2 regions of the Streptomyces sp. NPDC029296 genome follow, and region 2 is predicted to be linked to the other one. Evidence: riboswitches for the same ligand, from Rfam matches in the RefSeq annotation. Region 2 holds a riboswitch; the other holds the start of a gene.
The links. A riboswitch is a leader RNA that binds a small molecule or an ion and turns the genes downstream of it on or off. The one in region 2 is predicted to bind glycine.

Region 1: another riboswitch for glycine. It lies ahead of gcvP (aminomethyl-transferring glycine dehydrogenase); the one in region 2 lies ahead of gcvT (glycine cleavage system aminomethyltransferase GcvT).

What each region holds. Positions count from the first base shown of each region.
Region 1 is NZ_JBVHXT010000010.1:175,800-190,665, reverse strand. It holds gene ACZ4W9_RS11820 (DUF881 domain-containing protein) at 1-453, shown strand, start outside; gene ACZ4W9_RS11815 (FHA domain-containing protein) at 644-1,474, shown strand; gene ftsR (transcriptional regulator FtsR) at 1,521-2,258, shown strand; gene ACZ4W9_RS11805 (bifunctional nuclease family protein) at 2,344-2,817, shown strand; gene ACZ4W9_RS11800 (MerR family transcriptional regulator) at 3,077-3,757, shown strand; gene ACZ4W9_RS11795 (DNA polymerase IV) at 3,824-5,356, shown strand; gene ACZ4W9_RS11790 (PRC-barrel domain-containing protein) at 5,278-5,649, opposite strand; glycine riboswitch at 5,770-5,864, shown strand; gene gcvP (aminomethyl-transferring glycine dehydrogenase) at 6,040-8,925, shown strand; gene ACZ4W9_RS11780 (TOBE domain-containing protein) at 8,978-9,397, opposite strand; gene ACZ4W9_RS11775 (ABC transporter ATP-binding protein) at 9,426-10,592, opposite strand; gene modB (molybdate ABC transporter permease subunit) at 10,589-11,449, opposite strand; gene modA (molybdate ABC transporter substrate-binding protein) at 11,446-12,273, opposite strand; gene ACZ4W9_RS11760 (TOBE domain-containing protein) at 12,460-12,855, opposite strand; gene ACZ4W9_RS11755 (DUF5999 family protein) at 13,276-13,482, opposite strand; gene ACZ4W9_RS11750 (hypothetical protein) at 13,791-14,393, opposite strand.
Region 2 is NZ_JBVHXT010000042.1:48,511-63,376, forward strand. It holds gene ACZ4W9_RS31350 (enhanced serine sensitivity protein SseB) at 57-848, opposite strand; gene ACZ4W9_RS31355 (AAA family ATPase) at 915-1,583, opposite strand; glycine riboswitch at 1,762-1,866, shown strand; glycine riboswitch at 1,867-1,980, shown strand; gene gcvT (glycine cleavage system aminomethyltransferase GcvT) at 2,024-3,142, shown strand; gene gcvH (glycine cleavage system protein GcvH) at 3,281-3,658, shown strand; gene glyA (serine hydroxymethyltransferase) at 3,673-4,938, shown strand; gene ACZ4W9_RS31375 (L-serine ammonia-lyase) at 5,042-6,409, shown strand; gene ACZ4W9_RS31380 (hypothetical protein) at 6,480-6,887, shown strand; gene ACZ4W9_RS31385 (WD40 repeat domain-containing protein) at 6,874-8,028, shown strand; gene ACZ4W9_RS31390 (glycoside hydrolase family 25 protein) at 8,316-8,870, shown strand; gene ACZ4W9_RS31395 (NADPH-dependent F420 reductase) at 8,890-9,585, opposite strand; gene ACZ4W9_RS31400 (zinc-binding dehydrogenase) at 9,673-9,999, opposite strand; partial or broken gene ACZ4W9_RS31405 (helix-turn-helix domain-containing protein) at 9,926-10,093, shown strand; gene ACZ4W9_RS31410 (FadR/GntR family transcriptional regulator) at 10,118-10,831, opposite strand; gene ACZ4W9_RS31415 (2-isopropylmalate synthase) at 11,038-12,723, shown strand; gene ACZ4W9_RS31420 (ABC transporter ATP-binding protein) at 12,720-13,508, shown strand; gene ACZ4W9_RS31425 (EF-hand domain-containing protein) at 13,569-13,781, opposite strand; partial or broken gene ACZ4W9_RS31430 (MerR family transcriptional regulator) at 13,841-14,697, opposite strand; gene ACZ4W9_RS31435 (GNAT family N-acetyltransferase) at 14,750-14,866, shown strand, end outside.

The DNA.
Region 1 (14,866 bases), on a different contig from region 2:
GCCGCGGAGGCGCGCCGGCAGACCGCCGAGAAGGCAAGGCAACTCGGCATCCTGGCGGGCACCGTGGCGGCACAGGGTCCCGGCATCACCATGACGATCGAGGACACGAAGGGGACGGTCAAGGCGGACATGCTGCTCGACGCGATCCAGGAGCTGCGCGCGGCCGGTGCGGAGGCGATCCAGGTCAACGGGGTCCGGGTGGTCGCCGGCACCTACTTCGCCGACTCCGACAGGAGTGTGAGCGTCGACGGGAACAAGATCAACGCACCGTATCGTTTCAGGGTCATCGGCAAGCCGCAGGACCTCGAGCCGGCGCTGAACATCCCTGGAGGCGTGGTGCAGACTCTGAAGAAAGAGCAGGCCACGGTGACCGTCGAGCACTCCGACAAGATCGTCGTAGACGCCTTGCGGCGGGCGGAGCGGCCTGACTACGCTCGGTCGTCCTCCCAGTGAACCGGCGGTGCATGGGGGCCGTCGGGCAGGGGCATGAGGTTGCGGGGGGTCGGCGCACCGAAGGGGTGGTGCGTGGTGGAAACTGTTTGGTGCATACGGACGTTGTGAGAATGTCCGGCTCGGCCGGTGTAGGCAATCAGGGTTCGTCCTGCCCCACGGGCGGGTCTGTTTCGGTCAAGGGGAATCGCCCGTGAAGTTGTTTGCGAAGTTGTTCGGCAAGAGCGCGCGAGAGGGTCGCGACAACGCGACCGCTCGTCATCGCGCGCAGCCTGACGCGGAGGGCCAGCGCCCACTGTTCCGGGACCAGGTCGCTGGTCCGGGCGGTGACATTTCGGGAGGTCAGGGCGCGGCGTCAGTTGACCCTGCCCAGTCCGGCGGCATAGGTTTCGGGCAACCGTCAACCTCAGGTACGGGTGGAGGGTTCTCCTCCGGCCCGTACGCGTCCAACGCCCCGGCGGGGCAGCCGCGGCAGGAGGATCCGTCAATGTCGGTCCTGGTGTGTACGAGGTGCGGTAACCGCAATGCGGAGAACGCCCGGTTCTGTTCCAACTGCGGGGCGCCGCTGCGTCCCGGGCTGACGCCCGAGCGGGCCTCCGAGACGACGTCCACGATCTCGATCTCCGGGCTGGAGGCCTACGACTCCGAGGCGACCGGCCAGACGCCGCTGCCGATGCTCTCCCCGGAGGCGCAGGCCGCGGTGGACGCGCTGCCGCCGGGCTCGGCGCTGCTGGTCGTGCGCCGGGGGCCGAACTCGGGCAGCCGCTTCCTGCTGGACAGCGACCTGACGACGGCCGGCCGGCACCCGCAGAGCGACATCTTCCTGGACGACGTGACGGTCTCCCGGCGGCACGTGGAGTTCCGGCGTTCCCCGGACGGCTCGTTCACGGTGGCCGACGTGGGCAGCCTGAACGGCACGTACGTCAACCGCGAGCGCATCGACCAGGTCGCCCTGTCGAACGGTGACGAGGTGCAGATCGGAAAGTACCGGCTGGTCTTCCACGCGAGCCGGCAGGGCTACTGACCCGCCCCCGGACCGGTGTCCGGGGGGACCCCCAGAGGGAAGGTCCATGCTTCAAACACCGAGCGGCGGTGCCGGAAGCGGTACCGCCGCCAGGGACAGTGGGCTGATGAGCATCGGCACGGTGCTGAACGTGCTGCGCGACGAGTTTCCCGAAGTCACCATCTCCAAGATCCGCTTCCTGGAGTCGGAGGGGCTCGTCGAGCCGCGACGGACCCCGTCGGGGTACCGCAAGTTCAGCGCCGGGGACGTCGAGCGCCTCGGCCACATCCTGCGGATGCAGCGGGACCACTATCTGCCGCTCAAGGTGATCCGGGAGCACCTGGACGCCATGGAGCGGGGCGAGGCCGTCCCGCTGCCCCTGGTCGGGCGCCAGCGCACCGCGCAGGACGGACCGGTGTCCGTGGAGGGACCGACGGTGGCCAGGGTGGGCCGGGACGAGCTGCTGGCCGCGGCGGACATCGACGAGGGCGAGCTGAAGGAGTGGGAGTCCTACGGGCTCATCGCTCCCCTGGAGGACGGGGCGTACGACGCCGAGGCGGTCACCGTGGCCTCGCTGATCGCCGAACTGGGCCGGTTCGGGATCGAGCCGCGCCACCTGCGGGTGATGAAGGCCGCCGCCGACCGTGAGGCGGGCCTGGTCGACCAGGTGGTGGCCCCGCTCAGGCGCCACCGCAACCCGCAGACCAGGGCGCACGCCGAGGCCCGCGCGAAGGAGCTGGCGGACCTCACGATGAAGCTGCACGCGGCTCTGGTGAAGAGCGCCCTCGGGGTCCGGATCCCCTGAAGCGGGGGGACACCGGGCGGCCGGATCGGGCACCTGTTCCCGGCCCGACTACCCAAACGTCCCGGGCACGGCCTAGGGTTGCTGTGTGAACGAGCTCGATGTCGTAGGTGTCCGGGTCGAAATGCCCTCCAACCAACCGATCGTGCTCCTGCGCGAAGTGGGAGGCGACCGTTACCTCCCCATCTGGATCGGGCCGGGGGAGGCGACGGCGATCGCCTTCGCCCAGCAGGGCATGGCGCCCGCGCGTCCGCTGACCCACGACCTGTTCAAGGACGTGCTGGAGGCCGTCGGCCAGGAGCTGACCGAAGTGCGCATCACCGATCTGCGAGAAGGCGTCTTCTACGCGGAGCTGGTGTTCGCCAGTGGGGTCGAGGTCAGCGCCCGCCCCTCCGATGCCATAGCGCTGGCCCTGCGCACCGGCACGCCGATCTACGGCAGTGACACGGTGCTGGACGACGCGGGCATCGCCATCCCCGACGAGCAGGAGGACGAGGTGGAGAAGTTCCGGGAGTTCCTCGACCAGATCTCCCCCGAGGACTTCGGCACCAGCAGCCAGTGAGCGGCGCGGCCGGCCCCCGGACCAGCGGTTGTGCCCGGCGGGACCGGCGGCTCCACGCGGCCGGCCCCCGGCGATTGCCCCCGGCACCGAGAGCGTCCTACGGCTCGCCGCGAGCGCATTCGGCTAGCCTTTCCCCGCGGTGGGACACGGGAAACCACTCCTAGGGTGATTATCACTCGGCGTGCCGAGTGTGGCGATCGTTGACGCACCCCTGGTGACTGCCTACCGTCGAGAAGGCAGGTCAAGGACGGAGGTCGGCGTGAGAACCAGCGGCGACGGTACGGTTGGGGGTGCCCCGGGACGCGGTTTCGGGGAAAGCGGTCCGTACCCGCCCCCGAGTTCGCTGCGCCCAGGCGGGGGACATGCCCATCCCGGCGGCGCGGTGGAGCACCCTCCGCAGCTGCCGACGGCGGTGCCGAACGGCGGAGGGGTGGCGTCCATGACGTCCGAGCAGATCGGCTATCGCGGGCCCACGGCCTGCGCTGCCGCCGGCATCACGTACCGGCAACTGGACTACTGGGCCCGCACCGGTCTGGTGGAGCCCAGCGTGCGGCCCGCCTACGGATCGGGCACCCAGCGGCTGTACAGCTTCCGCGACGTGGTCGTCCTGAAGATCGTGAAGCGGTTCCTGGACACCGGTGTGTCGCTGCAGAACATCCGCACGGCGGTGCAGCACCTCAGGGAACGCGGTTTCCGCGATCTGGAGCGGATGACCCTGATGAGCGACGGCGCCACCGTGTACGAGTGCTCCTCGCCGGACGAGGTCCACGCCCTGCTCCAGGGCGGTCAGGGCATCTTCGGGATCGCCGTGGGCGTGGTGTGGCGGGACGTGGAAAGCGCCCTCTCCCAGCTGCACGGCGAACGCATCGACACCGGCGAGACCCTGGTCGGGCACAACCCCACGGACGAACTGGCGCGGCGCCGCAACCGCGCGGTCTGACCGTCCGGTTCCGACCGGACCCACGGCACCGGCGGATTGTCAGTGCCGTGGTGCAGCATCGGACATGTGAGAAACGCGCCCACGATCCTGCATCTCGACATGGACGCCTTCTTCGCCTCGGTGGAGCAGGCGTCCAAGCCGAGCCTGCGCGGGAAGGCCGTGGTCGTGGGTGGGCTCGGACCACGCGGTGTGGTGGCCACCGCGTCGTACGAGGCACGCGTGTTCGGGGTGCACTCGGCGATGCCCATGGCCCAGGCGCGCCGGCTGGCCCCCCACGCCGCCTATCTGGTGCCGCGCTTCACTCTGTACCGGTCGGTCAGCGAGCAGGTGATGGGGCTGCTGCGGGAGCTGTCGCCGCTGGTGGAGCCGCTGAGCCTGGACGAGGCGTTCGTGGACCTGGAGGCCGGGGGCGCGGCCTGGGACGAACAGTCGGCGCGACGGGCCGGGGAGAAGCTGCGGGCGGACATCCGGGCGGTCACCGGGCTCACGGGTTCGGTGGGACTCGCCGCCTCCAAGATGCTCGCCAAGATCGCCTCCGAGCAGGCCAAGCCGGACGGCCTCGTGCTGATCGAGCCGGGCACCGAACGGGAACTGCTCGCGCCGATGCCGGTGCGGACGCTGCCGGGGGTCGGCCCGGCCACCGGGGACCATCTGCGCAGAGCCGGGATCACCACGGTCGGGGAACTGGCGGAGGCCGGCGAGGACGAGCTGGTCCGGCTGCTCGGCAAGGCGCACGGGCAGGCGCTGTACGCCATGGCCCTGGCCCGGGACGAGCGGCCGGTGGTGGCCGAGCGGGAGGCCAAGTCGGTGTCGGTGGAGGACACCTACGACGTGGACATCCACGACCGGCTGCGGGTCGGCCTGGAGGTGCGGCGGCTGGCCGACCGGTGCGTGCGGCGGCTGCGCGGGGCCGGGCTGTCCGGGCGGACCATCGTGCTCAAGGTACGGAGGTACGACTTCTCCACCCTGACCCGTTCCGAGACGCTTCGCGGGCCCACCGACGATCCCGTGGTCATCCGGGAGGCGGCGGCGCGGCTGCTGGACTCCGTGGACACCACCGGCGGGGTACGGCTGCTCGGCGTCGGCGTGTCCGGGCTCGCCGACTACACGCAGGAGGACCTGTTCGCGCAGGCGATGCCGGTGCCGGCGGACGAGGAGCCCGAGGAGCACGCCGCCGAGGCCGAGGGGGAACGGCCGGACACAGCCGAGCCGCACTGGCGGGCCGGGCAGGATGTGCGGCACGCCGAGTACGGGCCGGGCTGGGTCCAGGGCAGCGGGGTGGGCAGGGTGACGGTGCGGTTCGAGACGCCCCAGTCCGGGCCGGGCCGGGTGCGGACGTTCTTCGTCGACGATCCCGAGCTGGCGTCCGCCGACCCGTTGCCACTGGTCATGGACCCTTCCCGCACCCCGGACGCTCCGGAAGACGCCCGGGCTCCGGAAGACGCCCGGGCCGCGGAAGAGCCGCGCGTCACGGAGACCAGGGAGCAGGAAGACGCGCGCGACCGGCGGGAAGGGTCCTCTCAGCCCTCCTCCGAACCCGCCAGCTTGCCGAAGTCGTGGTCCGGCAGCGCGGAAGGGGAGGCGGTGTCCAGGCCGTAGTGGTGGTAGAGCTGGAGTTCCTGCTCGGGAGAGATATGGCGGCCCACGCCGAAATCGGGGGCGTCCTTGATCAGGGCGCGGTCGAAGGGGACGCGCAGGGTGCCGTCGACCAGCTCGCTGGGTTCCAGGGGCACGAAGGCATCCCGGGAGAACAGACCGGTGCGTATGGCCGCCCACTCGGGCACACCGGTCGCGTCGTCCAGGTACACCTCGTCGATGGTGCCGATCTTGGTGCCCCTGCGGTCGAACGCCTTGCGGCCGATCAGGCTGCGCGGATCGATGTCGGTCTGCACGGTCCCTCTCCCTCCACGTGGTCGCAACTCATCCGTAAGCACTACCAAAGAGCACATTCGAGGAGGCGGCCACTCGAAGACCGCACGATTGACCTCGCTGGTAGGCTGGCAAGCGGCTGCTGACCCCGCGCGGGAGAGTCCTCCGACCCTGTCGGAGGCGCCGAAGGAGCAACTCCTCCCCGGAATCTCTCAGGCTCACGTACCGCACGGACGAGGTCACTCTGGAAAGCAGGGCGGGTGTCGACGGCTCCCGCTCTCACCGACGGTGAAAGCCGGTGCCCGCGGGCCCCCGGTGAAGCTCTCAGGTGCAGATGACAGAGGGGGAGGCCGTCGGGGTGCCCGTGCCGGGGCGCCCCTCGCAGGTCGCGCCAGACCAGGAGGCCTCCGCACATGACCGCCCCTCGCATTCCGCTCTCCGAACTCGAAGCGGGCATCCCGTTCGAGCAGCGCCACATCGGGCCCGACCAGGAGGCGCGGGCCAAGATGCTCGCGCAGGTCGGGTACGGCTCGCTGGACGAGCTGACCGCCGCCGCGGTCCCGGATGTGATCAAGAACGCCGACTCGCTGGACCTGCCGGGCGCCCGCACCGAGGCCGAGGTGCTCGCCGAGCTGCGCTCGCTCGCCGACCGCAACCAGGTCCTGCGCTCCATGATCGGCCTGGGCTACTACGGCACCTTCACCCCGCCCGTCATCCTGCGCAACGTCATGGAGAACCCGGCCTGGTACACGGCCTACACGCCGTACCAGCCGGAGATCTCCCAGGGCCGCCTGGAGGCCCTGCTGAACTTCCAGACGATGGTCGCCGAGCTGACCGGGCTGCCCACCTCCGGCGCCTCCCTGCTGGACGAGGGCACGGCCGCCGCCGAGGCGATGGCCCTGTCCCGGCGCATGGGCAAGAACAAGAAGGGCCTGTTCCTGGTCGACGCGGACGCGCTGCCGCAGACCATCGCCGTGATCGAGACCCGTGCCGAGCCGACCGGTGTGGAGGTCGTCGTCGCCGACCTGTCCGACGGCATCCCGGCGCGGATCGCCGAGCGCGACATCAACGGCGTGCTGATCCAGTACCCGGGCGCCTCCGGTGCCGTACGGGACATCAAGCCCGTCATCGACCAGGCGCACGAGCTGGGCGCCCTGGTCACCGTGGCCGCCGACCTGCTCGCCCTGACCCTGCTGACCTCGCCCGGCGAGCTGGGCGCGGACATCGCCGTCGGCACCACCCAGCGCTTCGGCGTGCCGATGGGCTTCGGCGGCCCGCACGCCGGTTACATGGCCGTCCACGAGAAGTTCGCGCGCAGCCTGCCCGGCCGCCTGGTCGGCGTCTCCGTCGACGCCGACGGCCACAAGGCCTACCGGCTCGCGCTGCAGACCCGTGAGCAGCACATCCGCCGTGAGAAGGCCACCAGCAACATCTGCACCGCGCAGGTGCTGCTCGCCGTCATGGCCGGCATGTACGCCGTCTACCACGGCCCCGAGGGCCTGAAGACGATCGCACGGCGCACGCACCGCTACGCCACCCTCCTCGCCGCGGGCCTTCAGGCCGCCGGCGTGGAGATCGTCCACGGCGCGTACTTCGACACCGTGACCGCGCGCGTGCCCGGCAAGGCCGCCGGGATCGTCGCCGCCGCCCGGGACAAGGGCGTCAACCTGCGGCTCGTCGACGCCGACCACGTCTCCGCGGCCTGCGACGAGACCACCGACCGGGCCGGGCTGGCCGCCGTCTGGGCCGCCTTCGGCGCCGAGGCCGACATCGAGGCGCTGGACCGGGCCGCCGAGGACACCCTGCCCGAGGCGCTGCTGCGCACCGACGCCTACCTCACCCATCCGGTCTTCCACCAGCACCGCTCCGAGACCGCGATGCTGCGCTACCTGCGCCGCCTGGCCGACCGCGACTACGCGCTCGACCGCGGCATGATCCCGCTGGGCTCCTGCACCATGAAGCTCAACGCGACCACGGAGATGGAGCCGGTCACCTGGCCCGAGTTCGGGCAGCTGCACCCCTTCGCGCCCGCCGGGCAGGCGCAGGGCTACCTGACGCTCATCCGTGAGCTGGAGGACCGTCTCGCCGAGGTCACCGGCTACGACAAGGTGTCCCTCCAGCCGAACGCCGGCTCCCAGGGCGAGCTGGCCGGTCTGCTCGCCGTCCGCGGCTACCACCGCGCCAACGGCGACGACCGGCGCACCGTCTGTCTGATCCCGTCCTCCGCGCACGGCACCAACGCCGCCAGCGCGGTGATGGCCGGCATGAAGGTCGTCGTCGTCAAGACCGCCGAGGACGGCGAGATCGACGTCGAGGACCTGCGCGCCAAGATCGAGCGGTACCGCGAGGAGCTGGCGGTACTGATGATCACCTACCCGTCCACGCACGGGGTGTTCGAGGAGCACGTCGCCGACATCTGCGCGGCCGTGCACGAGGCCGGCGGCCAGGTGTACGTCGACGGTGCCAACCTCAACGCGCTCGTCGGCGTCGCCAAGCCGGGCCACTTCGGCGGTGACGTCTCCCACCTGAACCTGCACAAGACGTTCTGCATCCCGCACGGCGGCGGTGGCCCGGGCGTCGGCCCGGTCGCGGTCCGCGAGCACCTCGCGCCGTACCTGCCGAACCACCCGCTCCAGCCGGAGGCCGGCCCGGAGACGGGCGTGGGCCCGATCTCCGCGGCCCCGTGGGGCAGCGCGGGCATCCTGCCCATCTCCTGGGCGTACGTCCGCCTGATGGGCGGCGAGGGCCTGAAGCGGGCCACCCAGGTGGCCGTGCTGTCGGCGAACTACATCGCCAAGCGCCTGGAGCCGCACTTCCCCGTGCTCTACACCGGCCCCGGCGGCCTGGTCGCGCACGAGTGCATCATCGACCTGCGCCCGCTCACCAAGGCGACCGGCGTGAGCGTCGACGACGTGGCCAAGCGCCTGATCGACTACGGCTTCCACGCGCCGACCATGTCGTTCCCGGTGGCCGGCACGCTGATGATCGAGCCGACCGAGTCCGAGGACATCACGGAGCTGGACCGTTTCTGCGATGCGCTGATCGCCATCCGCGCGGAGATCGAGAAGGTCGGCTCGGGCGAGTGGCCCGGGGAGGACAACCCGCTGCGGAACGCCCCGCACACCGCCGCCGCGCTCGGCGGCGAGTGGGCGCACGCCTACAGCCGCGCGGAGGCCGTCTTCCCGGCCGGTGTCCCGGCCGCCGACAAGTACTGGCCGCCGGTGCGCCGTATCGACCAGGCCTTCGGCGACCGCAACCTGGTGTGCTCCTGCCCGCCGCTGGACGCCTACGAGGACTGAGCGAACCGCCGCCGAACGGCCCCGCCCGGGTTTCCGGGCGGGGCCGTTCGCGCTACGGGGTGGCCAGCGAGACCTCGGTGGCCTTGACCAGGGCGATCACGTCGGAGCCCACGAACAGGCCGAGGTCGGCGACCGCCTCGCGGGTGATCACGGCGGTGAGTTCGCCGGCGGCCGTGGTGATCTTCACGGAGGCCATGACCCGGCCCGGGCGGATCTCGGTGACGGTGCCGGGGACCCGGTTGCGGAGGGACAGCCCCTCGGCCGGGCGGGTGGCGAGGACGACCTCGGTCGCCTTCACCAGGGCGTGGACGGGGCTGCCGGGGGCGAGGCGGAGCTGTTCCGCGGCCTCCAGGGTGATGGCGGCCGTCAGAGAGGGGCCGCCGTCCAGCCGGACCCGCACGGTGGCCATGACCTCGCCTGCGTGGACCTCCGTGACGGTCCCGGGCAGCTGGTTGCGGATGCTCAGGGTCATGGGAACCCACCGTAGAGCGCGGATCCGCTCAGGCCGGGTACGCGTGGGTCTGGGTCGCCTTGACCGTCGCCCAGACCGGTGCACCGGGACGCAGGTCCAGCTCGGCGGCGGCGACCGTCGTCAGGTCCGCCGTGAGCGGCAGCTCGCCGGTGAGGTCGGCGCGGATCTGGTCGCCGTGCGTCTCCAGGCCGGCGACCTCGCAGCGCCACAGGTTGCGGGCGCTGGCGCCGGAGGGCCGTTCCCGGAACAGGGTCACGGCGGACGGCGGGAACGCCACGAAGGCCGGGCCGGACAGCTCCTCCGTCGTGGTGATCGCGGGGCCGGAGCCGAGGCGTACGGTGTGACCCGCGGCCTGTCCCCGGTAGAGGTTGAGGCCCACGAGCCGGGCGATGTAGTCGGTGCGCGGGTGGCGGGCGATGTGGGCGGGGCTGCCCTCCTGCACGACCCGGCCGTGCTCCACGACCACCAGACGGTCCGCGAGCACCATGGCGTCCAGCGGGTCGTGGGTGACCAGGACCGAGACGGCCTCGAACTCGGCCAGGTGGCGGCGGAGCCGGGCGCGGACCTCCAGGCGGGTACGGGCGTCCAGGGCCGCCAGCGGCTCGTCCAGGAGGAGCAGGCGGGGCCGGGTGGCGAGGGCGCGGGCGAGGGCCACGCGCTGGGCCTGGCCGCCGGACAGCCGGCGCGGCTTGGCACCCGCGTGCTCGGCCAGGCCCATGCGGTCCAGCCAGGCCGCCGCGAGGGCCCGGGCCTCGGCCTTGCCCGCGCCCTGGCAGCGGGGGCCGAAGGCGACGTTGTCCAGGGCGGACAGGTGGGGGAAGAGCAGGTAGTCCTGGAAGACGACGCCGACCGGGCGGGACTCGGGGGGCGTGTCCTCCAGGGGGGTGCCGTCCAGGCGCAGGTGGCCGTCCGTGAGGGGGGTGAGGCCGGCGAGGGCGCGCAGGGCGGTGGTCTTGCCGGCGCCGTTGGGCCCGAGGAGGGCGAGGACGTCCCCGGGCGCCGCCGTCAAGGTCACGTCCAGGCGGAACCCGGGGCGGTCGACCACGAGGCGGGCGTCCAGGCCGGTGGCCGGAGAGGGGTTCCCGGCCGCGCCGTCCGTGCGGCGCTCGTCGTCGGGTGCGGGCGGCCCCTGCGGGGGCGGAGCGCCGTAGGGGGAGGGGGCCGGCTTGCCGGAGCGGGGGGCGCTGTGGGTCATGGGGTGGTCATCCAGCGGTCTCTGAGGGCGGCCAGGACCGCGATGGAGACGGTGAGCAGGACCAGGCTGAGGGAGATCGCGGCCTCCGGGTCGTTCTGCAGGGCGAGGTAGACCGAGAGGGGCATGGTCTGGGTCCGGCCGGGGAAGTTGCCCGCGAACGTGATCGTCGCGCCGAACTCGCCGAGCGCCCGCGCCCACGCCAGCACCGCGCCGGCCGCGATGCCCGGCGCGATCAGCGGCAGCGTGACCCGGCGGAACGCGGTGAAGCGGGACGCGCCGAGCGTGCTCGCCGCCTCCTCGAAGCGCGGGTCGGCGGCGCGCAGCGTGCCCTCGACGCTGATCACCAGGAACGGCATCGCCACGAACGCCTCCGCGATCACGACCCCGGCGGTGGTGAACGGCAGGGTGATCCCGAACCACGCGTCCAGCCACTGCCCCACCACCCCGTTGCGGCCCAGGGCCAGCAGCAGCGCCACACCGCCGACGACCGGCGGCAGCACGAGCGGCAGGGTGACCAGGGCCCGTACGAGGCCCCGCCCGGGGAAGTCCGTACGGGCCAGCAGCCAGGCCAGCGGCACACCGAGGACGAGGCTCACGGCGGTCGCCGCGGTCGCGCTGATCAGCGACAGCTGGAGCGCCTGCCAGACCTCGGCGCTGCTCAGCTGCTCCGGCAGACCGCGCCAGGGCGCGCGGACCAGCAGCGCGAGCAGCGGCAGCAGCAGGAACGCCAGCGCCAGCAGGCCCGGCAGCAGCAGCGGCAACGGCACCGCGCGCCGGCCCCCCGCGCCGGTGCGGCGACGCCGCGGCCGGCCCGTGCGCAGGCCGGTCGCGGCGCCGGGCTCGTCGAGCGAGGTCACGGCTTGAGGAACCCGGCCTCGCCGAGCGCCTTCCGCCCCTCGGCGGACCGCACGAGGGCGAGGAACGCCTGGGCGGCCTCGGGGTTCCCCGCGTTCTTCAGGACGGCGATCGGGTAGTCGTTGACGGCGCCGGCGGACTCGGGGAACTCCACGCCCTCCACCTTGCCACCCGCGGCCTTGACATCGGTCTTGTAGACGACCGCGGCGTCCGCCTCCTTCAGCTCCACCTTGTTCAGGGCGCTCTTGACGTCCTGCTCGTAGGAGACCGGGGTGAGCTCGACCCCGGCGGTGTCCAGGGCCTTTTGGGCGGCGGAACCGCAGGGCACCGTCGTGTCGCACAGGACGACCTTCAGCCCGGGCCGGGTGAGGTCCTTCAGGGAGGACACGTTGTCGGGGTTGCCCGGCGGGGTGGCGATCTCCAGCTGGTTGCGCGCGAACGTGACCGGGGTGCCGGACGCCTCCCCCTCGTCCGTCACGGTCTTCATCGTCCGGGGGCTCGCGGCGGCGAAGACGTCGGCCGGGGCGCCGCTGGTGATGCTCGCGGCGAGGGTGTCGCTGCCGCTGAAGCTGAAGCCGACCTTCGTGCCGGGGTACCGGTGCTCGAACTCCTCGCCGAGGGCCGTGAAGCTCTCCTTGAGGGAGGCGGCGGCGAACACGGTGACCGTGCCGGACGGCTTCGGAGAGCCCGACGCGCCCGAGGAGCCGGACTCCTTCGTGTCCGACGAGCCGGACGAGGAGGAGCAGGAGCTGAGGGCCAGTACGGCGACGGCGCCCGCACCGGCAAGTCGCAGCGACCGCCGGGTCCGGCGCACGGAACGGGTCATCACGGATCTACTCCTCGGTTCTGGGACAACGGTCGCGCCCTGGCACGCCCGTTGCCCGGCCGTGCGGCGATGATACTGCCGCACTTGCCAGGCAGAAGTCTCCTGTCGCATCGCATGAGCCGGGAGCCTGAGGTTTGTAGCTTGCATGTGCGTTCGCCCGGCGCCTTCGTCGCCCGGCGCGCCCGGTCAGCCGCGGTCGATATGGACGTTCGTGGACTTCACGCGCGCGGTGGCCTCCACACCGACCTCCAGGCCCAGTTCCTCCACGGCCTCCCGGGTCAGCAGCGAGACGAGCCGGTGCGGGCCCGCCTGGATCTCCACCTGGGCGGCGACGTCGCCGAGCTTGATCGCGGTGACGATGCCGGGGAAGGCGTTGCGGACGGAGGTGCGGGAGGTTCCCTCCTCACCGCCGTCGCCCTTGGCGAGTTCGACGGAGAACGCGGCGAGGTCCCTGCCGTCGATGAGCCGTCGCCCGGACTCGTCGCGGTGGGTGGCCACGCGGCCGGCGTCGGCCCAGCGGCGGGCGGTGTCGGGGCTGACGCCGAGCAGCCGCGCGGCCTGGCCGATCGTGTAGGACTGCATGCCGGTCACGATAGGCCCGCGCGGCGGTGACCGGGGAGGTGGGGCTGGCCGTGGCGCCCCGTGCCACGGCCCCCTAGGCCCGGTCGTACGCCACGGCCGCGGTGCCGGTCGGGGACGGGCCGGTCGCCTGGGGGCGGGTGTCGTCGCGGTGCTCCATGAGAAAGACGGTAGACCGGCCGGCGGCCCGCGGTGTCCCTCGTCGACGGCGCCCTGACGGCTCGGGAGTCCTTCTTGACGGGACCGTATCGCGCACGCCCGCATCGCCCCGGACGGAGCCGGTTCGCGGCAGGCGGATGTCGTCGGGCGGGCCGGTGAGGGTCCCTCGGCTGTCACAGGGCCCGGGTCATGCGGCGCGGGCACGTGTCGGGGCCGGTGCGCACCCGGTGGGTGCGGCCGGCCCCTGGGATCGCTGTGGCGTGCTCAGGCGGCGGTCATCACCTGGTCCGCACCGAGCGGGCGGTGCGGGTCGATGATGCGGCCGTCGGGCAGCAGCTCGCCGGTGTCCTCGAAGAGCAGGACGCCGTTGCACAGCAGGCTCCACCCCTGTTCCGGGTGGTGCGCCACGAGGCGGGCGGACTCCCGGTCGGCGGATTCGGCTGGCGGGCACGGCGGCTGGTGCTGGCACATGGGCGGGATCTCTCGGTCTGTCGTGATCATGTCCGTCCCCCGTGATGAAAGAGTCGGTCTGCGTCCAGTGTTCTCTCCCGCGCGTCATTCCGCAGGGTTTTCCCACCACCGCTTCTCACAGGTTCATGACGCGTCACCCGCACGGGCGGTTCAGCCCAACCCCACGGTCACTTCGGGTGGTTCGCACTGGCCGGAAGGGACTAGTCCGGACGAGACGGTCACCGGCGACCGCCCTGCCCCGGGTCACGGGGCCCGGAAAGCGGTCGTACCCCGCTTCCCGGGCGGGAAGCGGGGTACGCGGGTGTCGGTCAGGCGGCGGGCGAGCCGAGCGCCGTCGGGCCGAGCAGTGGGAGAGGAGTCGCCCGATGGGTCAGCACCGGAAGCAACTCGGCGACGCGGAAGGGACGGTGCGCCGGAATGCCCGGCGGGGCCGGTGCCAGCGGGACGAGGAGATCGGTGGCGGCCGGGTGGCCCTCGGTGCCGTCGCCCGAGCAGTCGCCGTGCAGCCACAGGGTGAGCATGTACAGACCGGGTACGGACAACAGCCGTGCCTGGTAAGTCAGTTGGAGAGCCTCGGCCTGCTCGAGGGCGCGCTCGGTGGAGGTGACGTACGGGCCCTCGAAGAAGTGCGAGAAGGTCCAGCCGTCGGGGGTGAGCATGGTCTCGGCCGCGGCCACCGCACGGTCGCCGGACCGGATCAGGAACCGCCAGCCGGCCAGCCGGGTGGCGGACAGGCCCTGCTCGGAGATGCGGTCCCAGACATGGACCGGCAGCGGGAGTTCGGGGGTGGTGGGTCCCTGCGCGGCGCGCAGGGAAGGAGTGCGCGCCTCGCGGACCGCGGTGGGGGAACCGAGGGCGGCGAGGACGGAGCGCAGGGCGGGCGCGGGGGCAGGAGGGACGTGCAGCGGCATGTGGGTCGCCTCTCATTCGACAGGCGCGGCGGCGCGAGGAGGGGGTGGGGCGGACGGCGCTGTCTGCTCACGGAAGGCCGGAGAGGTGGGGCCCGGGTCGGGTGTGAACGAGGATTCGGCTCGGCCTGCCGCCCGTCGACCGGGACGGCAGGAACGCCTCGGAAACCAGGTCCGAGGGTGCCACCTCTGCCTTGCGCCGCAGTTTATACGACGTTTGTTCGGCCGATGTTTCGGCTATCCGCTTCCGGTTCCCGGGACAAGGCCGAATTAAGCCGTCGATTTGCCGAACTCCTCCCGATTCCTGGTCCGGACCGCCGCCGCTGACCTCCCATTACGCGTCGGTAGTGGACGGCCGGATGTCGTCGGCGTTTTTCACGAGGTGTTCGGGGCACCCGAGGGAGCAACCTGCGGCATGCCTCGTGAATGTGCCGCCGGGAACATACCGACAGAGTAATGGGCGGCGGGCCGGAGCG
Region 2 (14,866 bases):
CGCCCCGCGGCGGAGCCGCATATCGGACACGGCCCCGCGTCCCCTCGGGGGCGCGTTCAGGGGCCGTATTGGTAGAAGGGGCGGACGTTCGTCTTCAGCCAGGTGGCCACCGGGTCGTCCGTCACGTCCAGGAGGACCAGGTTGACCGGCCACTTGACCGGGACCTCGGCCAGGGCCCTGCCGAGGGCCTGGAGAGGGAGGGCGCGCAGGTCGCCTTCCCACCGGGAGAGTTCGACGCCGACGAACAGCGCCGGGTCGGCCGTCTCGACGGCGGCCAGGCAGCGGCGGGCGGTGAGGACCACGCCGGTCCCGGTGAACTCGGCGGAGGCGGCGGCGAGGAAGTCGACCGGGTCGTCCTGCCAGTCGGGCTCGAAGAGGCGGACCCGGCCGCCGGTGCCCGGGCCGTCGAGCGGGGTGCGGCCCACCCGGCACAGCTCGGCCACCGCCTCGGGCGGCAGCGGTATGCCGACCACGCCCTCGGGGTTGACGACGATGCCCACCTGCGGGGGCAGACCGCGGGCGAACTCCACCGCCGGGGCGATGGTGTACGCCATGTGGGAGCCGGCCACCTGGCGCAGCTGTTCCTCGGAGCTGAACACCGGGACGTAGGTCTGGCCGCCGATGTCCAGCGTCGGCAGGTCCAGCGGGCCGCTGTCCGGGCTCCCGCCGCCCGGCAGCGGGATCCACAGGAGGCTGCGGCCGACGACCTCGACGATCCGGCCGCCCGCCGCGGGGATGCCGAGGGAGGCCGACAACACCTCCTCCAGCTCGTTGCCGGGCCAACCGCCGTGCGGGTGCGGGTGCGCCGGTGCCGGGAAGTCCGCGGGAAAGTCCGCCGGGAAGTCCATGTGCCTACCGCCTGCTGGGAACCACTGCTGTGACCATGAAGGCTAGCGGGTGGCACTGACAGCCCCTCACCGAGTGAAGCCGACGCGGGCGAGGACGTCCGCCGCGTCCCGGTCCAGCAGCACCGCCGCGCCGCACCCGGCGGGCAGCTCCCCCTTCTCCACCGCGCGCAGCAGCCGGGCCGTGGCGCGGCGGTGGCGGCGGAAGGCGTAGCGGGAGACGCCCCGGCCGCGCTCGCGCTGGCCCCGGCGGGCCGTCTCGGGGTCCACGTCGAGCAGCAGCAGGTGCAGGGTGCCGCCCCGGCGCCGGGCCGCGCGGGCCAGCCAGGCGCGCACCCACGGCTGGGTACCGCAGTCGTGCACGACCAGCCCCTCGCCGGTGCGCAGCGCCCGGCGCAGCCCGGCGTAGTGCGCGAGGCGGACCAGGGGGCGGTAGAGCGCGTACGGCAGTAAGCCGGGGACGCGGGCCTGGAAGCGGTCCCGGGTGTCCTGGGAGTCGACGCGGCGGCCGGCGACCGCGCGGTGCATCAGGGTGGACTTGCCGCTGCCCGGCAGCCCGGTGATCACCACCAGGTCGCGGGGGCCGAAGAGCAGGACGTGCGGGCTGCGGCCGGCCCGGTCGCGCAGATCGCGGACGACCGGCGCGGGGCGCTCCGCGCGGCGTTCCCGGGCCGCCGCGGCGGATGGTCCCGGAACCACCAGACCGGTGTGGGCGGCGTAGGCCGATGTCCTGTTCACCGTGATCGTCCTCCCCAGGGGCTCGGTCAATCCCATGCCCGTTCTGTGTAAAGGAAAGGTAATGGGAAACGGTCGGCGGTACGTGTGCGTACGGCCACAGGTCGGTCACAGGCGGCGCGCTCTGGATGGCCGGGGTGTGGCGTGCAATGATGAGGCCGCCAACTGCATACCGGCCGTTTGAATCCGCGCGGGAGAGTTCCCGGGCCCCCTCGGGGCCGCCTGGGGCGCCGAAGGAGCAAGTCCCTCCCTTGAATCTCTCAGGCCCCGTTACCGCGCGGGCGAGGCACATCTGAAAAGCGGGCCGCCGGCGACGGCGGCTCCACCCAAGGTGCAAGCCGTGATCGTCCCCGTGGCGGTGGCGGCGAACCTCTCAGGTTCCGATGACAGATGGGGAGGAACGTTCCTCGCCCCGTCCTTGTGCCCTGGGAGACGACCGACCGATGAGCAGTACCGAACTCCGCCATACCGCGCTCGACGCCGTGCACCGCTCGCTGGGCGCCACGATGACCGACTTCGCCGGCTGGGACATGCCCCTGCGCTACGGCTCCGAGCGCGACGAGCACACCGCCGTGCGCACCCGGGCCGGCCTGTTCGACCTCTCCCACATGGGCGAGATCACCGTGACCGGCGCCGAGGCCGCCGCCTTCCTGAACCACGCCCTGGTCGGCAACATCGCCTCCGTCGGTGTGGGCCGCGCCCGCTACACCATGATCTGCCGGGCCGACGGCGGCATCCTGGACGACCTGATCGTCTACCGGCTGGCGGAGACCGAGTACATGGTCGTGGCCAACGCCTCCAACGCCCAGGTGGTGCTGGACGCGCTCACCGAGCGGGCGGCCGGGTTCGCCGCCGAGGTCCGCGACGACCGGGACGCCTACGCGCTGATCGCGGTGCAGGGCCCCGAGTCCCCCGGCATCCTGAAGTCCCTGACCGACGCCGACCTGGACGGCCTGAAGTACTACGCCGGGCTGCCCGGCACGGTCGCCGGCGTCCCGGCGCTGATCGCCCGTACGGGGTACACCGGCGAGGACGGCTTCGAGCTGTTCGTGAAGCCGGAGCACGCCGTCGGCCTGTGGCAGGCGCTGACCGAGGCCGGCGAGGGCGTCGGTCTGGTCCCGTGCGGGCTGTCCTGCCGGGACACGCTGCGCCTGGAGGCGGGCATGCCGCTGTACGGGCACGAGCTGACCACCTCCCTGACCCCCTTCGACGCCGGGCTGGGCCGCGTGGTCAAGTTCGAGAAGGAGGGCGACTTCGTGGGCCGCGAGGCGCTGGCCGAGGCCGCCGCCCGGGCCGGGCAGAACCCGCCCCGGGTCCTGGTCGGGCTGGTCGCCGAGGGCCGCCGGGTGCCGCGCGCCGGGTACGCCGTGGTCGCGGGCGGCGAGGTGATCGGCGAGGTCACCTCCGGCGCCCCCTCCCCCACCCTGGGCAAGCCGATCGCCATGGCCTACGTCGACGCGGCGCACGCGGCGCCGGGCACGCCGGGCGTCGGCGTCGACATCCGGGGCACCCACGAGCCGTACGAGGTCGTGGCCCTGCCGTTCTACAAGCGCCAGAAGTAGCCGCCGGGCGCGCCCGCGCCCGCCCGGGGCCCCCGGCCGCGCGGCGGCGCGTGACCCTGCGCACATTCGCCCGCTCACCAGCGGTTTCCCCAGTCCCCCCGTCACCATCACTCCCGCGCGTACAGGAGAATTCAGGCCATGAGCAACCCCCAGCAGCTGCGCTACAGCAAGGAGCACGAGTGGCTGTCGGACGCCGAGGGCGGCGTCTCGACGGTCGGCATCACGGAGCACGCGGCCAACGCGCTCGGCGATGTCGTCTTCGTCGACCTCCCCGAGGTCGGCTCCACGGTGTCCGCGGGCGAGTCCTGCGGCGAGCTGGAGTCGACGAAGTCGGTCTCCGACCTGTACTCGCCGGTCACCGGTGAGGTCACCGAGGTGAACGAGGACGTCGTCAACGACCCCTCGCTGGTGAACTCGGCCCCCTTCGAGGGCGGCTGGCTGTTCAAGGTCCGCGTCACGGAGGAGCCGGCCGAGCTGCTCTCCGCGGACGAGTACACCGCCTTCACCGCCGGCTGAGGAGTCGTAGCGCCATGACTGTCCTGAACACGCCCCTGCACGAACTGGACCCGGAGATCGCCGCCGCGGTCGACGCCGAGCTGAACCGCCAGCAGTCGACGCTGGAGATGATCGCCTCCGAGAACTTCGCGCCGCTCGCGGTCATGGAGGCGCAGGGCTCGGTCCTCACCAACAAGTACGCCGAGGGCTACCCGGGCCGCCGCTACTACGGCGGCTGCGAGCACGTCGACGTGGCCGAGCAGATCGCCATCGACCGGGTCAAGGAGCTGTTCGGCGCCGAGTACGCCAACGTGCAGCCCCACTCCGGCGCCTCCGCGAACCAGGCGGCCCTGTTCGCGCTGGCCCAGCCCGGGGACACCATCCTCGGCCTGGACCTGGCGCACGGCGGCCACCTGACCCACGGCATGCGGCTGAACTTCTCCGGCAAGCAGTTCGACGTGGTCGCCTACCACGTGGACGCCGAGACCGGCCTGGTCGACATGGCCGAGGTGGAGAAGCTCGCCAAGGAGCACCGCCCCAAGGTGATCATCGCGGGCTGGTCGGCGTACCCGCGGCAGCTGGACTTCGCGGAGTTCCGCCGGATCGCCGACGAGACCGGCGCGTACCTGTGGGTCGACATGGCGCACTTCGCCGGACTGGTCGCCGCGGGGCTGCACCCGAACCCGGTCGAGCACGCCGACGTGGTCACCTCCACGACCCACAAGACGCTCGGCGGTCCGCGCGGCGGCATCATCCTCGCCAGGAAGGACTTCGCGAAGAAGCTGAACTCCTCCGTCTTCCCGGGCTTCCAGGGCGGTCCGCTGGAGCACGTGATCGCGGCCAAGGCCGTGTCCTTCAAGGTCGCGGCGGGCGAGGACTTCAAGGAGCGCCAGCGCCGCACGGTGGAGGGCGCCCGCATCCTCGCCGAGCGGCTGACCGCCGCCGACGCGCGCGAGGCCGGGGTGAACGTGCTGTCCGGCGGCACGGACGTGCACCTGATCCTGGTGGACCTGCGCGCGAGCGAGCTGGACGGGCAGCAGGCCGAGGACCGGCTGCACGAGGTCGGCATCACGGTCAACCGCAACGCCGTCCCGAACGACCCGCGCCCGCCGATGGTCACCTCGGGGCTGCGCATCGGCACCCCGGCGCTCGCCACCCGCGGCTTCACGGCCGAGGACTTCGCCGAGGTCGCCGACGTGATCGCCGAGACACTGAAGCCGTCCTACGACGCCGAGGCGCTCAAGGCACGCGTCAAGGCGCTCGCCGACAAGCACCCGCTGTACCCGGGTCTGAACAAGTAAGTCACCTTTCGCGGGGCACCGCGCACACTGGTAGTACCGGCGTGCGCGGTGCCCGCGCCCCTGTACCGCCCTTTTTGCACCACCCCGTCTTGAGGAGTCCTCCGTGGCCATCTCGGTCTTCGACCTGTTCTCGATCGGCATCGGCCCGTCCAGCTCCCACACGGTCGGCCCGATGCGCGCGGCGCGCATGTTCGCCCGCCGGCTGCGCAACGAGGGCCTGCTCGGCTCCGTCGCCTCCCTGCGCTGCGAGCTGTACGGCTCGCTCGGCGCGACCGGTCACGGCCACGGCACCCCGAGGGCGGTGCTGCTCGGCCTGGAGGGCGCCTCGCCGCGCACGGTGGACGTGGAGACGGCCGACGAGCGGGTGGAGAGGATCCGGCAGGCGAACCGCATCGCGCTGCTCGGCGAGCACGAGATCCCCTTCTCCTGCGACGACGACCTGGTCCTGCACCGCCGCAAGGCATTGCCCTACCACGCGAACGGCATGACCCTGTGGGCGTACGACGCCTCGGGCGCCGAGGTGCTGTCGAAGACGTACTACTCGGTCGGCGGCGGCTTCGTGGTGGACGAGGACGCGGTGGGCGCGGACCGGATCGTGCTGGACGACACGGTCCTGAAGTACCCGTTCCGCACGGGCGACGAGCTGCTGCGCCTGACGAAGGAGACGGGCCTGTCGATCTCCTCGCTGATGCTGGAGAACGAGCGGGCCTGGCGCACCGAGGAGGAGATCCGCGCCGGACTGCTGGAGATCTGGCGGGTGATGCGCGAGTGCGTGGGGCGGGGCATGTCCCGGGAGGGCATCCTGCCCGGCGGGCTGAAGGTGCGCCGCCGCGCGGCGGTCTCGGCCCGCCAGCTGCGCGCCGAGGGCGACCCGCTGGCGCACGCCATGGAGTGGATCACGCTCTACGCCATGGCGGTCAACGAGGAGAACGCGGCCGGCGGCCGGGTGGTGACCGCCCCCACGAACGGCGCGGCCGGCATCATCCCGGCGGTCCTGCATTACTACATCAACTTCGTGCCGGGCGCGGACGAGGACGGCGTGGTCCGCTTCCTCCTCGCCGCCGGCGCGATCGGCATGCTGTTCAAGGAGAACGCCTCCATCTCCGGCGCCGAGGTCGGCTGCCAGGGCGAGGTGGGCTCCGCCTGCTCCATGGCCGCGGGCGCGCTCGCCGAGGTGCTCGGCGGCTCCCCCGAGCAGGTGGAGAACGCGGCCGAGATCGGCATGGAGCACAACCTCGGCCTGACCTGCGACCCGGTCGGCGGCCTGGTGCAGATCCCGTGCATCGAGCGCAACGGCATGGCCGCGGTGAAGGCGGTCACGGCCGCGAAGATGGCGATGCGCGGCGACGGCTCCCACAAGGTCTCCCTCGACAAGGTCATCAAGACCATGAAGGACACCGGCGCCGACATGAGCGTGAAGTACAAGGAGACGGCGCGGGGCGGGCTGGCGGTGAACATCATCGAGTGCTGAACCGGTACGATTTTCGACCACGCCGTCACACATAGCTTTTTTTACGTCACCGAGGGCTACCATCGGTGACGTGATCGACCTGTACCCCGCGCTGTGGGGGCTGCTCGGCAGCAGTGTGGCCGAGGCGCTCAACCTCTCGGCGCTGATGCGTCCGACGGGTCCGCGCAGCCGCTGGCGCTGGCCCTGGCGCACTCGCGCCGACCGGCCGGTGATGCTGGTGGCCATCGGGCTGCGGCTGTTCGCCGGGTTCGGGCTCACCGCCGCGCTGGGCAATTCCGGTCAGCTGCCGAACGCGACCGCCGCGTTCGCCGTGGGGGTGACCACCCCGCTGGTCGTCGCGAAGTTCTTCCAGGCGATCCCGATCACCGGCGCGGGCGCGGGCCAGCAGCCCGAGCCCCCGCTGCCCACCGCCCGGCAGGCCGGCGCGGACGCGGAAGAGGCGCTGTCGCAGCCGAGGGGGTCCAGTGCTGCGAGCTGACAGCGCGCTCGGCCGTCTGGTGCTGGCGCTGGCCGTCCGCCCTGCCGACCCGCCGCCGGCGGCGCACGCGCGCCCCGGCACCCGGCTGAGCGCGGCCCTGGGGGCGCGCCCGGTGCCGCCCGCCGCGGCTGCCGCGCGGGCGCGGGCGCGGTACCGGCCGGCGGCCCGGGGGCGGTGGCTGCCGGGGCTGCTCACCACCTGGCTGATCGTCCTGACGTGTCTGACGGCCGCGGCGGTGCAGGAGGTGCTGCCCGGTCCCTGGCACGGAGGGCCGGGGCAGGTCCGGGCGCCCGCCCCGGAACACTGGCGGCTGACCGCCGCGGGGCGGCTCGGTCCGCGCGGCCGGGCCGAGGCGCTGGCCTTCACCCCGGACGGCCGGCTGCTGGTGACGGTCACCCGGTCCGCGGCCCGCACCTGGGACCTGTCGGATCCCGGACACCCGGCGCGGGTCCCCGTCGCCGGGGGCGTGCGCCGGGTGGAGGCCGTGACGACGAGTCCGGACGGCCGCACGCTGGTGGCGGCCGGGGGGCCGGACGCACGCGCGCTCGCCGTCGGCTCCGGGGCGACCCGGTGGTCCCTGGACGGCGCCCTGAGGGAGGTGAAGGCGGTGGCGGCGGGCCGGGACCGGGTCCTCTTCGCCGACTCGGGCGCGACCGGCTCGTCCCGGCTGGCCGAACTGCGCCTCGACCGGGGGCGGCCGCCGCGGCTGACCACCCTGAGCCGGTTTCACCAGGCGGTCGCGGCCGCCCAGTTCTCCTCCGACGGCCACACCCTCGCCGTCGCCGGTGCCGAGGGGTCGGTGCGGCTGTGGGACGTGTCGGATCCCCGGCACCCCGAGGCCGCGGGTCCCTCCTTCGGCGGTACCGGGGAGCGGACGACCGCGCTCGCCTTCAGTCCCGACGCCCGGCTGCTGGCCACCGTGGACGCGACGCGGACCGTGCGGCTGTGGGACGTCGCCGACCGGGCCGAACCGCGCCCGCTGGGCGGCCCGTTCGGTGACGCGGCCGAGCGTGTCACCGCGCTCGCCTTCAGCCCGGACGCCCGGCTGGTGGCCACCGTGGGGGCCGACGGGACGGCGAGTCTGTGGTGGCGTTCGTCCGGCACGCGGGCCGCTGTTCCCCCGGGGGCTACCGCGCGATGATCGATCCGCCCCGCGCCGGGCAACGACAACGACTGCGAGGCCGCCAGGACACCGAGTGAGCTGTACGGCAAGAGCCGTAACCACGACCTCGGCAGCTGTCTGGACCACCTGGACGACATGGCCGTCTGGAACCGACTCCGCCCCGGCCGTCCGCCGGCCGTCGTCAAGGCGGAGATGGAGGTGGGCTCCAACAACAAGGCGGGCACGGGGCCGGACGGGTCCGGCACGCCACGTTCCGGCTCCGGACCGAAGGTTCCGGCCACGGACGCACAGGGCACAACCCCTGCATGCTCCATGGCATCGACGTCAGCGCCTTCCAGTCCTCCTCCTACGCCACGGACGGCCTCTCCTTCGTCTTCATCAAGGCGACGGAGGGCCGTTCGTACGTCAACCCCAGACTCGCGGCCCAGACCAAGCGCGGGCGCGACGCGGGCCTGGTCGTCGGCTTCTACCACTTCCTGTGGCCGGGCCATCTCAGCGCCCAGGCCGATTACTTCCTGCGCCACGCCCCGGACCGGCCCGGCGACGTCCTCGCCGTCGACTGGGAGAACACCGGCGAGGGGACGCACGCGAGCAACGCGGAGAAGGACCGCTTCATCCGCAGGCTCAAGGAGCTGCGGCCGGACAACCGGGTCGTGCTCTACTGCAACCGCCACTTCTGGCTGAACATCGACACCACGTCCTACGCCGGGGACGGGCTGTGGATCGCCGACTACGTCACCGCGGGCAAGCCCCGCGTCAAGGCCAAGTGGCGGTTCCACCAGTACACCAGCGAGCCCCACGACAAGAACGTGGCCCGTTTCGCGGAGAAGGACGACCTGCGCGACTGGGCCACGCCCTGAGGGCCGGGCGGCGGGCTTGTCAGTACCGGAAGTCCGCCGGGCGCTGCGCGGACGCCTCCGACAGGGCCGCCCGTACCGCGTCCGCGCCGGCCCGCAGGCCGTAGACCGGGGTGTCGGGCTGCTGGCGCCAGGAGTCGTCGATGCCGCCGGCGTCGACCGTGTCGAAGCCGAGTTCGTCGATCAGGGCGCGCACCTTCGCCTTGGCGGCCTCGTCGTCCCCGGCGACGGGGAGCGCCATCCGGTCGGGGTGGCCGGCGGGCAGCGGGCGGTCGAGGATGTCCTGGGCGTAGGTGCCGTTGAACGCCTTGATCACGGGGCGGCCGAGGTGCCGCTCGACCCAGCGGCTCTCGGTCAGGCCGTCGTCCTCGATGGCGTCGATCCGGCCGTCGCGCTGCTTGGGGTAGTAGTTGTTGGTGTCGATCACCGCGGCTCCCTCGGCCGCCCCGTCGAGCAGGCCGGCGGGGAGGTCCGGGACCGCCTTGAGCGGGACGGTGACGACGACGACCTCGGCGCCCTCGGCCGCCTCCTCGGCGCGCACCGGGGTGGCGCCGGTCTCCGCCGCCAGGTCCTTCAGGGTCTCGGGGCCGCGCGAGTTGGCGACGGAGACGTCGTGGCCGAGGGCGGTGAGCCGCCGGGTGAGGTTGCCGCCGATGTTTCCCGCGCCGATGATGCCGATCTTCATGGCCGACCTTCCGGATAATTCATGCGCGTGCATGCTTCTGCCGTCCGGGTGAACCACGCGGGCCGTCGGCCTATTCCGGTCCCGCGCCGGACGGGTGAGCGGGCCGTGTGCCGGGTGCCCTCAGACCCGTACGACGATCTTGCCCGTGTGCGTGTTGGACTCCATCAGCCGGTGGGCGTCCGCCATCCGGTCCAGGCCGTCGAAGACCTCGCCGACCACCGGGCGCAGCGTGCCGTCGGCCAGGCCCGCCGCGAGGTAGTGGGAGGCACGGCGGCGGCCCTCCGGGGAGCCGGTGAGGGTGAGGTTGTTGTAGCCGTGGACGGTCAGCGGCCAGCGCGTCGGCAGTTCGGCTGGGCGCTCGGACAGCCAGCCCTGGTGGCGGATGACCACGGCGGACCGGCTGCTCCGCCACGACGACCTCTCCCTCCGGGAGATCGCCGAACGCACCGGCTACACCTCGGAGTTCGCCTTCGCCAAGGCGTTCAAACGCGAGTTCGGGACGCCTCCGGGCCGGCACCGCAGGGCGGCTGCGGCGGGATGAGCCGGCGGGCGGCCCCGACGATCGTCAGGGCGCCGGCGTCGCCCCCTCGCTCCCCGCCCGCAGCAGCCCCAGGGTCGACTCCAGTTCGGCGTGCAGGGTGCTCGCCGCCGTCTCCGGGTCGGCGGCGATGACGGCCTCGATCAGTCCCGTGTGGGTGTGGTCCCCGGTGCCGGGGTCGGCTTCGCGCAGGCGGGTGAGGTCCAGGAGGCTGATCAGGCCCTCGCGCAGGACGGGGACGAACTCGGCGAACAGGTCGGTCAGCACCGGGTTGTGGGCGGCGTCGACCACGGCCGCGTGCAGGGCGATGTCGGCCTCCACGAAGGCCGCGTCATCGGCGGTGACGGCCCTGCGGCGGCCCTCCAGCACGGCCCGCAGTGCCGTGATGTCCTCGGGGGTGCGGCGGCGCGCGGCGAGCCGCGCGGCCTGGACCTCGACGCCCATGCGGACCTCGTAGACGTCGGTGACCGCGGCCCGGCGCAGCCGTGCGGGCCAGTCGGCGACGGGCTCGGTGGCGGTGACGAAGACCCCGGCGCCGTGCCGGGGCCGGACCAGGCCGGCGCCGGCGAGGGCGCGCAGGGCCTCGCGGACCGTGGAGCGGCCCACCCCCAGCTCCCTGGCCAGCGTGGTCTCGCCGGGCAGCTTGCCGCCGACCGGCCAGTGTCCGGCCGCGATCTGTTCGCGCAGGCGCTGCGCGGCCTGTTCGACCAGCGGGCTGGGGCGGAGGGCACCGAGCGGCATCGACGTCACCAACTTGTCCGGGAGGCAGGGGGCTTGCGCAACGATTCTCACTTGTCTGAGGAGCTGAGGAGTCGCTAGCGTACCCCGCATGATCCGCGGTCTGCTTCTTCTCGGCTGCCGCGGCGGGGTCTGACGCGACCGGCGCCCCGCCGCGGGGCTCCGTGCCGCCGGTCACCGTCCGACCGAGCCGAAGGCCACAGCCGACGATGACCACCGCCCCACCCGTCTGGAACCCGCAGCGGCCCAGCCGCATGCCGTACCACCGCTACCGCCCCTACCAGGACCGCGTGCGCGTCCCGGCCGGCGACCGCCGCTGGCCCTCCGCCCGCGTCGAGCGCGCCCCGCTGTGGGTCCCCGTCGACCTGCGCGACGGCAACCAGGCGCTCGCCGAGCCGATGGACACGCCCCGCAAGCGCCGCTTCTTCGATCTGCTGGTGGCGACCGGCTTCAAGGAGATCGAGGTCGGCTACCCCTCCGCCAGCCGCACGGACTTCGACTTCGTCCGGCACCTCGTGCGCGACGGCGCCGTGCCGGACGACGTGACGCCCGTGGTGTTCACGCCCGCCCGCACCGACCTGATCGACCGGACCTTCGACGCGATCGCCGGGCTGCCCCGGGCCGTCGTCCACCTGTACATCGCGACCTCGCCGGTGTGGCGGGACGTGGTGCTCGGGCGGAGCCGGGCCGAGGTGTGGCGGACCGTGCGGGAGGCGGCCGGGCACATGGCGCGACGCGCCGGTGACACGCCCGGTGTCCGCTTCCAGTTCTCCCCCGAGACCTTCAACCTCACCGAACCCGACTTCGTGCTGGAACTGTGCGACGGGCTCACCGGGCTGTGGGACGCGAGCCCCGACCGGCCGGTGATCCACAATCTGCCGGCCACGGTGGAGATCTCCACCCCGAACGTCTACGCCGACCAGATCGAGTACATCCACCGCAACCTGTCCCGGCGGCGGTCCGTCATCCTCTCCGTCCACCCGCACAACGACCGCGGCACGGGCGTGGCCTGCGCCGAACTCGCCGTGCTGGCCGGGGCGCAGCGGGTGGAGGGCTGCCTGTTCGGCAACGGCGAGCGCACCGGCAACGTCGACCTGGTGACCCTCGCCCTCAACCTCTACGCCCAGGGCGTCGACCCGATGGTGGACCTCGGCGACATCGACGCCGTACGGGAGACGGTGGAGCACTGCAACCGGCTCCCCGTGCACCCCCGGCACCCGTACGCCGGCGAGCTGGTCCACACCGCGTTCTCCGGCACCCACCAGGACGCGATCAGCAAGGGGCTGGCCCACCACGCCCGGCGGGCGGCCGAGGCGGGGCTGAGCGAGCGGGAGGCGCCGTGGGAGGTGCCGTACCTGCCGGTCGACCCGGCCGACCTCGGGCGGTCCTACGAGGCGGTGATCCGCGTCAACTCCCAGTCCGGCAAGGGCGGAGTGGCGTATCTGCTGAACCGGCACGCGGGGATCGACCTGCCGCCGGACATGCGGCCGGAGTTCGCGCGGATCGTGCAGGAGGCGACGGACGACAGCGGACGGGAGGCCACCCCCAAGGAGCTGTACGAGCTGTTCCGGGCGGTCTACCTGACCGAGGGGGCGGTACGGCTGCACGCCTGGTCCGCGCACGAGGAGGCGCCCGGCGTCCACCGCTTCGTCTGCACCCTGGAGGCCGGCGACCGCGTCGGCGACCACGAGGGCACGGGCGCCGGTGTGGCGACGGCGTTCGCCGACGCGCTGGCCGGCGCCGGGCTCGCGGTGGAGATCCTGGACTTCGCCCAGGACGCGACGGCGTCCTTCGCCAAGTGCCGGGTCGCCGGGGTCACGGCCTGGGGCGCGGGCACGGGCCCGTCGGCCGGGGTGCGGGCGGTGCTGTCCGCGGTGAACCGGGCGGTGCGGTGAGGGAGGTACTGCGCGCCGAGGACGTCCATGTCGTCCGGGACGGGCGGCCCCTGCTCCAGGAGGTGTCGCTGACCGTGCGGTCCGGTGAGCACTGGGCGCTGCTCGGCGCGAACGGCGCGGGCAAGTCCACGCTGCTCGGGCTGCTCGGCGCGGTGGTGCATCCGACCCGGGGCACGGTGGAGGTGCTCGGGCACCGGCTGGGCCGGGTGGACCTGCGTCGGCTGCGGGCGCTGATCGGTCATGTCGACCCGCGCCATCCGCTGGCCTCGCCGCTGCGGGTGCGGGACGTGGTGCTGACCGGGGCGACGAACTCCGTCGAGCCGGTCCCCCGGTGGCGGCCCGCCCCGGAGCAGCTGGAGCGGGCCGAGGCGCTGCTGGCCACGCTGGGGCTGGACGCGCTGCGGGACGCCCGGTGGCCGACGCTGTCCCAGGGGCAGCGCGGCCGGACGCTGATCGCGCGGGCACTGATGCCCGAGCCGCGGCTGCTGCTCCTGGACGAGCCGGCGACCGGCCTGGACCTGCCCGGCCGGGAACGGCTGCTCGAGGCGCTGGAGAAGGTGCGGGCGGAGCGTCCGGAGCTGGCGACGGTGCTGGTCACGCACCATCTGGAGGAGTTGCCGGCGGGCACCACGCACGCCGTGCTGCTGCGCGCGGGCCGGGTGCTGGCCTCGGGTCCGGTCGACTCGGTGCTCACCGGTGACCGGGTCGGCGCGTGCTTCGGGCTCCCGCTGGCGCTCCGGCGGCACGAGGGCCGCTGGAGCGTGCGGATCCGGCGCACGCGGTGACCGTGTGACGAAGGGGGTGCCCGGTCCGCCCGGGGCGGGGCACCCCCTGCCGCAACGGGGTCACTTGTTCAGGTAGGACCAGAACTCGTCGAACGACAGGACCTTGTCGCCGTTGAGGTCGCGGGACTTGATGATGGCCTCCGCGACCGTGTCGGTGACGTTCCAGTCACCCTGCTGTGCCAGGGCGGACTTGAACTCCGCGGCGGTGATGAATCCGTCACCGTCCGCGTCGATCCGCTGGAACTGCTTGCGTGCTTCCTCGATGTCCGCCACCGATCCGCCCCTTTTGCTCGTGTTTCTCATGCCGTACTGGCGTACTAACGCTGGTCAGATTAACGGCCCGCACGAGCACGGAGTGCGGCGACCACCCAGGCGAAGTCCTCGGCGTGCGGTGGGGCGGGCTGCCGGTTCACCACGGCGAGCGGTTCCCGGTAGCGGGCCACGCGCTCGGCGAAGCCCGCCGTCATGCGCTCCAGCGCATCGGCCCGGTCGGCGTCGCCGAACAGCTCCTCCAGCACCTCCTCCGCGCCGGGGTCCGTGGGGTCGATGCCGCGCTCACGGGCGGGAGCCGCCAATCTCCACGAGCCGCTTGGCGAACCACAGGCTCCGCCCGCGCGGCTCACCGGGCCGCCGGTCGGCCGCGTTGAACTCGACGGCCCGGCGCACCTGCGCCCGGAACGCGGGGTCCTGGAGCATCTCCGCCAGCTCCACCCAGGTCGTCCACCTCCTCGGGCGTGGGGTCCTCCGCCGGGTGGACGGCGGTGCGCCGGATCCGCTCCCGGACGTCGGGGTCCGCGGTGTCCAGTCCGTGCAGCGTCTCCGCCACGAACTCCTCCGTGATCCGCTGTCGTTCGGCGGCGGACAGCCGTGCGAGCTTGTTCACGAGTGTCGTCTCCCCTGCCTCGGCGCCCGTTCGGGCCACGGCGTGCGTGGCCGCGACCTGGGCCACGGTCCGCTCGCCGGCCGGCACCGTGCGGATCTCGCCCAGGCCGGGCCCCAGTTCGCGCAGGGTGCGGATCAGCTCCAGCCGGGCGGCGCTCGCGGTGTCGTAGAGTCGGTAGCCGCCGGCCGAGCGGGTGACCGGGGCGAGTACGCCCTCGTCGGACCAGTAGCGGATGGTGCGCACGCCGAGGCCGGTGGCCCGGGCCAGGTCGCCGATGGTGAACAGCCTGGTGCCGTCGTCGTTCATGGCTGGGAGTCTGTGCCTTCCAGTGGGTGGAGACTCAAGAGGGGGCGGGGCGTTGGAGACCTTGCGGGACGTGCTCGACGCGGCGGCGGCGGGCGTCTTCCCGCCGGCCGACGGGGGGACGACGGTCGTGGCGCAGCCCTCGCCCCGGGACGCCGGTGTGCTGTCCTTC